Regions from separate parts of the Paenibacillus sp. Y568 genome, predicted to be linked through region 2. Evidence: a T-box and tRNA genes for the amino acid it is inferred to sense, from the RefSeq annotation. Region 2 holds a T-box; the other holds one or more tRNA genes.

Region 1 (4,431 bases), on a different contig from region 2:
TTTGTAGCAGTAGCTCTGTAACTGTTAGTATTCATACCGTTCGTGTTCATGTCGTTCGTGTTCATATGGTTCGTGTTCATGTTGTCTGTATTCCTGTAGTTTGTGTTCATGTCGTTAGTATTCATGTTGTTGTTTGCTGCAGATGCAGGAAACACAAGAACCAAAGCAATACTCAATGTAGCTAAAAAAGACGCAAGGATTTTTTTCATTGAATGTTCCTCCTTCCGAAATTTATGACTTATTTGGTGAGGTGCATGTGCCAATATTATCTTTCCCATAACAAGTGTTACTATTCTCATAATTCTTTAACTGGTTGGGCTGAATGGAATTTCAATAACGAAAGAGGTGATGCATTTTTGTGGTGCTTTTCTTTTTATATTAAGTTAATAAAAGAAGAGACAAGACAGTACATACATTTACAAGGGATAGCCCGATGATCACAACGGTTAAATATTATCAGGACGACCAAGATCAACTGAAGTCATAAAATAAGCCACGACTAAAGAACAAGCGCCAATTAACAGCAAAACAATAACCAAAATAGTAACCAATGTTTTACCATTCATCAATTTAACCTCGGAAAGATTATACCAAATACAAAACCATAAAGGCAGATTGGGTTAGTCAATACCCGATGACACTTAGGCAAGAATAAATAGATGAGATCATGGAAGATGAGCTGCAGTTTTTTGCTTTTTCTTTTGCCCATATTGATTCTCTCGTAGGTCTAAAGTTCTGCGTCAAAAAGGGTGATTTACCCCTATATGGAGAATAGTGGGAATATACTCGGTCTTCAATGGAGGTTGTCCAATTGGCTGGGAGGAAAAGTGAAACAAAACAGGAAGAATTTACACAAGAGATCAGGGCCCTTCCATTGATAGGTTCGCTTGCGGGGACTTATATTTTAACTAAATCAGTTCAGGCTTCAGTCATTGTGTGCGTTCTTGTTATGGCTATTATCACCGCTATTCTTATCTTACGAAAAAAGAAGCATGAGGAACGCCTGAAAAAGTCAGGGATTGCTGAAATAGATAAGATGGAAGGGATCCAATTCGAGAACTATCTGGGACATTTGTTACGAGCTCAAGGATATAAAATCGAGGTAAGTAAGGCAACTGGAGATTACGGGGCAGATCTTCTCATACAGAAGGATGGCAAGAGGAGTGTTGTCCAAGCCAAGAGATATAGTAAAAACGTAGGGATCAAGGCTGTGCAAGAAGCGCAGGCTTCGATTGCTCATTATAAAGCTACGAAGCTTGGGTTGTATCGAAAGGTGATTATACGGCCGCAGCTTATGAATTAGCGAAATCAAACCGAGTTAACCTGATTTATCGTGAGGCTTTGATTGAGATGATATTAGCTATGAATTCATTACTTGGGCTTATGATGGAATATGATAACAATATCCAAAAAGAAAAAATTGATGGATTTAAGCAAAGTTTCAATTCAGAAAGAGCATTTTCAGTAATTGATGATAAAGAAAATTTAATAGGAAATTGTGAGTTTTATGATGTGAACGATGAAGGGGAAGAAATATTAGCAGTTGGAGTTCAAATGAAACCTTCAATGACAGGACAGGGTTACGGATCGAAATTTTTTAGAGAAATCATCGAACAAGGAAGGGTATTACTGAATTACAATCATATAATTTTATAAGTATGACTAAAGACTGGAAATAAAACTTAGCAGAGGAAATAGGGAACTTGCCCGCGCCGCGTAGTGGGTCTATATGTTCAGCAGCAAGGAAAGGTACTTTTTTCTCTTTACTGCTATTTAAATTATATTTAATTTCATACATATAAAGGGGCCTACTAGCGTGTAGGCCCCTTTTACTTCTATTAATGAATTCAATTAGAATGACAGAAATAGAAAAACCCCTGCTACGCAAGGGTTCTCAGTAATGATCTGTAATGGATTCGAACCATTGACCCCTACCCTGTCAAGATAGTGCTCTCCCGCTGAGCTAACAGATCGAAATAGTATGTAAATACAAGGATAATCATACCAGCAGGTGAGATGGGTGTCAATTCATTTTATAGATAGAATCGTTTGTTGTGGGGATGGGGTTGTGAGAATGTTAGGTTTAAAAAAAATTCAAAGAGCCCACAATAAGATTATATCAATCTATAAGGAAGTGGCACAATGCGGAATAAGATATATGGTCTAATAGTTGGAGGGTGTCTGTTTGTGTTACTTGCAGGTTGTTCTATAGAACGGGACGAATCCACGTTTCAATTAAAAAGGTTGGACACCTCTACTGCGCCTGTCATGCAGGATGTATATTCTAAGGATGTTGGCGAGCAGGTATATTCGACGACAGAGATCTCTCCACCCTAAAGAACGATACGACGAAGAAATGAGAAATGAAGATTTGAAATATCCCCTTGGATCAGTCTAAGGGGATTTCGTGTTTTTATATTATTAATGTTGTGACTATTCGTCTTCATCCCACTTACGGGAGTAACCCATTTTGGTAACAAAATAGAATGAGTAAATAAGGACGATCGACATAATGATAACGATTGCAATCGTAATTCCCATAAGAGATTTAGCTCCTTTTATAAGGGTATAGTAAATGTAGACATTATCCAAACTATACATCAAAAATTTTTTTTTGTATAATGATTCGATTAGAAGTTGAATAGATTGTGGACCGAAGGAGTGGGAAATGAAATGGCTGCAGAGATCATTCATGTTAACACGGAGGAACAGCTGCAGTATGGACTGGAAATTCGGAAAAAGGTATTTGTAGAGGAGCAACATGTCCCTCTAAGTCTTGAAATGGATGAATATGATACGATTAGTCCCAAGGTACATCATTTATTAATTTACGATAATGGGGAATATGTGGCTACGGGTAGAATTATTTATTACAATGAGAACACGGCCAAAATGCAACGTATTGCTGTCACGAAGGAGTATCGTACGAAGGGTTTCGGTAAAGTACTGTTGATGGCAATGGACAAGTTCGCGAAGGAACTTGGATTGCAATATGCGATACTTGATGCACAGTGTCAGGCAGAATCCTTTTATGCGAAGCAGGGATATGAAGTGATCTCGAAGGAACCTTTTGATGATGCGGGAATATTACATGTTCGTATGAAAAAGGAATTATAATCTAAACTCCAACTTGAACTATCTTGAAATGGATGCATTAAATTAGCATGTGCTGGGTAACCTACTCGAATGCCCTAAACTTCATTGGCAAATTAACTAAAGGAGCGATTGATATGGGAACCCCAGGACGTGAACAATTCGTTGCAGTACAGAAGAACGGTGATGGTGATCTAACAGCATTTCAGACATCATCTGGTCGAGTATTGGCCTATGAACAAGCACTTCAGGAAGTACAGGCAGGTGCGATTGCCGGTGTGAATGCTTTTAAAGGTAGAGATGGAGAAACCTATATTCGTGGAGACGCGGATGGAGATCCATCCAACAACTTGGATCAACTCCCTACATTTGAATGATGTAGACACCATCAGCAAGCCAGCTGTTCCCCCTACATGGGCGGTACAGCTGGCTTTTTATTATAAATGATAGATAAGATTCTGCTCTAAGAAGGTCATGTCACCGATCTCACTCAGATAGTCATCTTTCTCGTCCCCGTAATGCATCAGATAAGTATTCTTCTGAACTTCTAAGGGAAGAGTAAGGAGTTCTTCCAGAGTGGTATGAACTTCTCCAGGACCGCTTAATTGGCATTCATGAAAAATAGTTCGACACCCGCGCTCTTGAACAAGTTGGAGAAGTAATGTGGGATCAAACGTCATGTCAGAACTGTAAAACAAACTTTCATTAATGTATAGAGAATAACTTGCTTTCCCTGGTATATGTTCAGTAGGTATAAGTTCGATGGTAAGATGCTCCGATATGTGATAAGGCTTCAACGGCTGAAGAAGGCGAACCTCAAATATGTCTTCTAGTGAGGATATTTCCCCTGTCTGATATAACCCACCTTTGAGAGAGTGTTCCCACAACGTATGAGCAAGTTCTTCAGTTATATATATTATGGGTTTGCGTTTATAAGTAAATTTCATTTTGAAAGCAAGTTCCTCTAGTCCACCAACATGATCTGCATGGATATGAGTGATAAATACAGCATCAATGTCGTCAAAAGACATCCCCAAATGATGAAGAGCACGTGGAGCGGTTACGCCACAATCAATTAGAAGCGAAAATGAACCATCTGATATTAATGCATTGTTATTGTAATACAATTTGGAAAAGGCGCTTCCGGTTCCAAGCATTTGCAATTGTAAGTCCAAGATTAATTCCCTCCTGATGTTGTTGTTATATCTGTCATTAAATATATCATTGATTAGTGTCAAAATAACAGGAATCTAGTCTTCATTATATATTACTCAAGAGTTCCCAATGGACGAAATCCTCATACAATACGGTAAGTATATACATCCGTAAATGAGGTGA
Region 2 (4,431 bases):
TCTTCCGAAATGAACGGCATGAACGGATGAATCAAACGAAGCGTACGGTCAAGAACATAGGCAAGAACCGATTTCGTACTCTTCTTAGCAACTTCATCTTCACCATATAAGGACAATTTGGCAAACTCAATATACCAATCACATAGGTCATCCCATATAAAGTTGTATAACAGTCGTCCTGTCTCACCAAACTCGTAAGCATCTATTAGACGCGTAATGTCACGTGAAGTTTCGTTTAGGCGATGGAGAATCCACCGATCAGACGTTTGTAGTTCTCCGCTGATATCAATATCTTCAAATGTGAACCCTTCTAGATTCATAAGTGCAAATCGAGAAGCATTCCATATTTTATTAGCAAAATTACGTGCTTGTTCAACGCGTTCCCAACGGAAACGAAGATCTTGACCAGGTGTACTACCTGTAGAAATCATATAACGCATAGCATCCGCGCCATATTTCTCGATAACTTCTAGAGGATCTACCCCGTTACCCAGCGACTTCGACATCTTCAGTCCATCGGAATCTCTAACAAGACCGTGCATTAATACATCTTGGAATGGAATCTGATCCGTAAATTCAAGCGCAGTGAAGATCATGCGAGCTACCCAGAAGTAAATGATGTCATATCCCGTAACGAGTACATTCGTTGAATAGTAACGTTTCAAATCTTCTGTATCATCAGGCCAACCTAATGTTGAGAAAGGCCACAACGCTGAGCTGAACCAAGTATCAAGTACATCTTCATCCTGTCTAAGTTCGGTACTTCCACATTTCGTACATGAAGTAACATCATCATGTGCAACATGAAGCTCACCACAAGACTCACAATACCATGCCGGAATACGATGACCCCACCAGAGTTGTCTTGAAATACACCAGTCACGTACATTCTCGATCCAATTCAGATAGATTTTCTCGAAACGGTCCGGTACAAAGTTAACACCCTTACCTGATTTCTGTACCTCAATGGCTTTTTCAGCCAATGGCTTCATCTTAACAAACCATTGCGTAGAAAGGTACGGCTCAACTACAGCTCCCGTACGTTCACTATGTCCAACTTGATGAACATGATCTTCGATCTGAATAAGAACACCTTGCTCTTGCAAATCCTTAACAATCTGCTTACGGCAGTCACTGCGATCTAGACCTTCATATGGGCCTGCTAGATCATTCATAGTGCCCGTATCGTCCATAACACTAATCTGTTCCAACTGATGACGCTGTCCTACTTCAAAGTCATTAGGATCATGGGCAGGAGTGATCTTCACAGCACCACTTCCGAATTCCTGTTCAACATAATCATCGGCGATAATCGGTATTTCACGACCCACGATGGGTAGTACAACCATTTTGCCAATCATATCTTTATAACGATCATCTTTAGGATGAACAGCAATAGCTGTATCTCCTAACATTGTCTCAGGACGAGTAGTCGCAACAGTAATATGACCACTTCCGTCTTTCAAAGGATATTTCAGATGATAGAGATGTCCTTGTACCTCTTTATACTCTACTTCAATATCAGAAAGAGCTGTACGTGCAACGGGGTCCCAGTTAATAATATATTTACCACGGTAAATAAGACCCTTCTTATACAAACTTACAAAGACTTCACGAACAGCTTTAGATAGCCCTTCATCCAATGTGAACCGTTCCCTTGAGTAATCCAGAGATAAGCCCATCTTAGCCCATTGTTCATGGATTGTATTCGCATACTGATCTTTCCACTCCCACACCTGATCAAGAAACTTTTCTCTTCCAAGATCGTAACGGGATAATCCCTGGGAACGCAGTTTCTGTTCAACTTTGGTCTGTGTAGCTATACCCGCATGATCCGTTCCAGGAAGCCATAAAGCGTCATAACCTTGCATCCGTTTGGTTCGAATGAGTATATCTTGCATCGTGAAATCCATAGCATGACCTATATGAAGCATTCCTGTCACATTGGGTGGCGGAATTACAATTGTATAGGGTTCTGCTTCTGGTCGTTGGCCTGCTTTGAAAAAGCCACCGTCGATCCAATACTTGTACCATCTCTGCTCAGCAGATTTCGGATCATACGTTGTTGGCATTTCAGTAGTGATCTTAGTCTCATTATCCGTCATAATTAACACCCTCCATTACATCTTCAGAATATCTAAGAACACAAAAAAACCTCTCGCCCTCAAAGGACGAAAGGTTATCTTTCGCGGTACCACCTTTGTTTCATGGTAAGTAAAATAATAAGCCATTATGTTCAGGCTTATAACAATACAAATCATGACACTCATACAGATAACGGCTGCAACCGGCCATATTCTATGCTATTGAGGATAACCTCAAGTATTCAAATAGGCAACTCCAGGGCGACCTTCGTTTGGCTGCATCCTGCGGAATCTTCCAGCGTTACAATTCCGCTCTCTGAAGGGCAACCCAACTACTCTTCCCGTTCACAGTTTATTGTTAAATATTCTACTGTAATAATAACGTTCAAAACGCTCATAGTCAACTTCCCATTCACCCGTTTCTAAGGAAATATACGGAATAGAATAACAAGAAACCCCGTACACAAGAAAAATGTACGGGGTTGGACTTAAAAAAGAGCCATTTCACATGTTATGGAATATACAGGATCTGACCTTCTTCTATCGTCTGCTCTGATAGACGGTTATATAACAGTAGTTCTCTAGGACTCAATTGGTAGCGATCTGCAATGAGATCTAGCGTCTCTTCTCTTTGTACGATGCATAGACGAACTTTACTAAATGGCGTCTTCTCAGATGCACCTCCAAGGAATAGGCTCTTCCATTGAACATCTTCGCTAGTCGATTGATTCTGTTCTTCTTCCCGAGCAATAAGTTGTTCCTCTTGCGCTTGTTGTTCTTGATCTCTGAGCGTTCGCGATCGACTGGAGGTCAATATTGACGATAAGCCCACGTTATCTTGTGAATTAGCAGACGGCTCCTTTTTACTACCAAAACCTATTCTTAACTCTGCTTTCTCCTCATTCTCTTCACTTTGTGTGAATTCAGGTGATGCTGCAGCCGGATTTAAGTCCTCCTCAAACAATTCATTTTCCAATGAATATACTGGAGAAGGCTCATTTACCTCTTCGAGGAAGGTCTCTGCGGATACTTCGTTCACTGTAGAATTTTCATTCTCATCCTTGAAGCCAATATTCCATACATTAGAGTGATCCTTATGACGAGCAAGTTCATCCTCCGTATGTTGCACTGATTCTTGAGCTTCAATGACTTCATGAACACGTTCATCTTGAGCGAATAACACCTCAGGTACATTTCTCTCTAACAAATGCTCTTCTGAGGAATCTACATTTACATAAGTGACATCCTCACTAGTTGGCCGAGAAGCTTCACTTTGATCTGTTTGCCATTCGGGTGTATGAACGACCGTGAAATCTTCCACATTCCAGGATGGCGTATCACTAGGAAGCGTTTCAATTCCTCGTAAAGACAATACCCCAGTAACGTTAAGACTTCTCTTAGATAAAAGATCCACGTCGAAATTCTCGATTTCTACAGCAATCTCATCCAAAGAAGTTACCCGGTTAAGAGGAACGGTGATTTCAACTGGAATATAATGTTCAAGTCGCTCAGTTCCGCTCTCCTCGCCTTCCCCTCTGTACAATCCGGTTAGGATCAAATGACCTCGGAGTGTAGCTTGATCTTCCTGACTTATTACCTGAATATGCGGTAACATCTCAACTTCTTCAAGTTCCGCAATTCCAGCCACTTCTTCTGACAATTGAATACGTTCATAAATATCAAAGCGCAAACCGTAGGACTGGTCAAACACAGGTAACGTCCTCCTTTCGGCATATTATAACCATGAGTCGTCTCACGGCATGAGCCCATTTTTTCTTAACTCATTTTATCTATATGCTTTAAAAAGAAGAGCATGACTCTTTTACCATTATCCTTTGACTTACGTTCTTAGAACATGCTGTAATTCACTCAAATCTGCCGGCCACGGATCTTCAATTTCTATGTATTCTCTAGTAAACGGATGCGTGAAACACAACTTTTCTCCATGTAGTGCCTGTCTGTTCATAACGCTACTATTTCCTCCATACAACGAATCACCTAACAAGGGATGACCCAGATGACTTAAATGAACACGTATTTGGTGCGTACGTCCTGTGTCCAGTTCGAGGTGAACAAGGCTCGCATTCTGATAATGTTCTTTCACTTGTAGACGAGTGATCGCTGATTGCCCTGTAGGAGAAACACGTCGACGCTGAGCGTGATGTCGATCTTTTCCGATTGGTAGATCAATCACGGAAATATCCGGGCTAACATGCCCTTCAACAAAAGCAATGTACTTTCGTTCAATTTGTTTGGAACGCATGTCCTCATCTAACTTTAGTTGAGCCCATTCGTTCTTTGCATATAGAACCGGACCTGATGTGTTCTGATCAAGTCTGTGAATATG

The links. The T-box of region 2 lies ahead of AC1D7X_RS08505 (valine--tRNA ligase). A T-box ahead of a tRNA ligase gene usually reads a tRNA of that ligase, here a tRNA-Val.
Region 1: it has a tRNA-Val gene. The T-box ahead of AC1D7X_RS08505 (valine--tRNA ligase) is inferred to sense a tRNA for this amino acid. The anticodon was not compared.

Annotation. Positions count from the first base shown of each region.
Region 1 covers NZ_JCAIUM010000001.1:399,996-404,426, reverse strand. Annotated here, with positions in the region: gene AC1D7X_RS02005 (WGxxGxxG family protein) at 1-209, opposite strand, end outside; gene AC1D7X_RS02000 (restriction endonuclease) at 812-1,303, shown strand; gene AC1D7X_RS01995 (GNAT family N-acetyltransferase) at 1,351-1,656, shown strand; tRNA gene AC1D7X_RS01990 (tRNA-Val) at 1,902-1,973, opposite strand; gene AC1D7X_RS01985 (hypothetical protein) at 2,143-2,337, shown strand; gene AC1D7X_RS01980 (GNAT family N-acetyltransferase) at 2,674-3,117, shown strand; gene AC1D7X_RS01975 (DUF3892 domain-containing protein) at 3,231-3,470, shown strand; gene AC1D7X_RS01970 (MBL fold metallo-hydrolase) at 3,531-4,268, opposite strand.
Region 2 covers NZ_JCAIUM010000004.1:340,261-344,691, reverse strand. Annotated here, with positions in the region: gene AC1D7X_RS08505 (valine--tRNA ligase) at 1-2,105, opposite strand, end outside; T-box leader at 2,165-2,442, opposite strand; gene AC1D7X_RS08500 (LysM peptidoglycan-binding domain-containing protein) at 2,596-3,795, opposite strand; gene AC1D7X_RS08495 (RluA family pseudouridine synthase) at 3,925-4,431, opposite strand, start outside.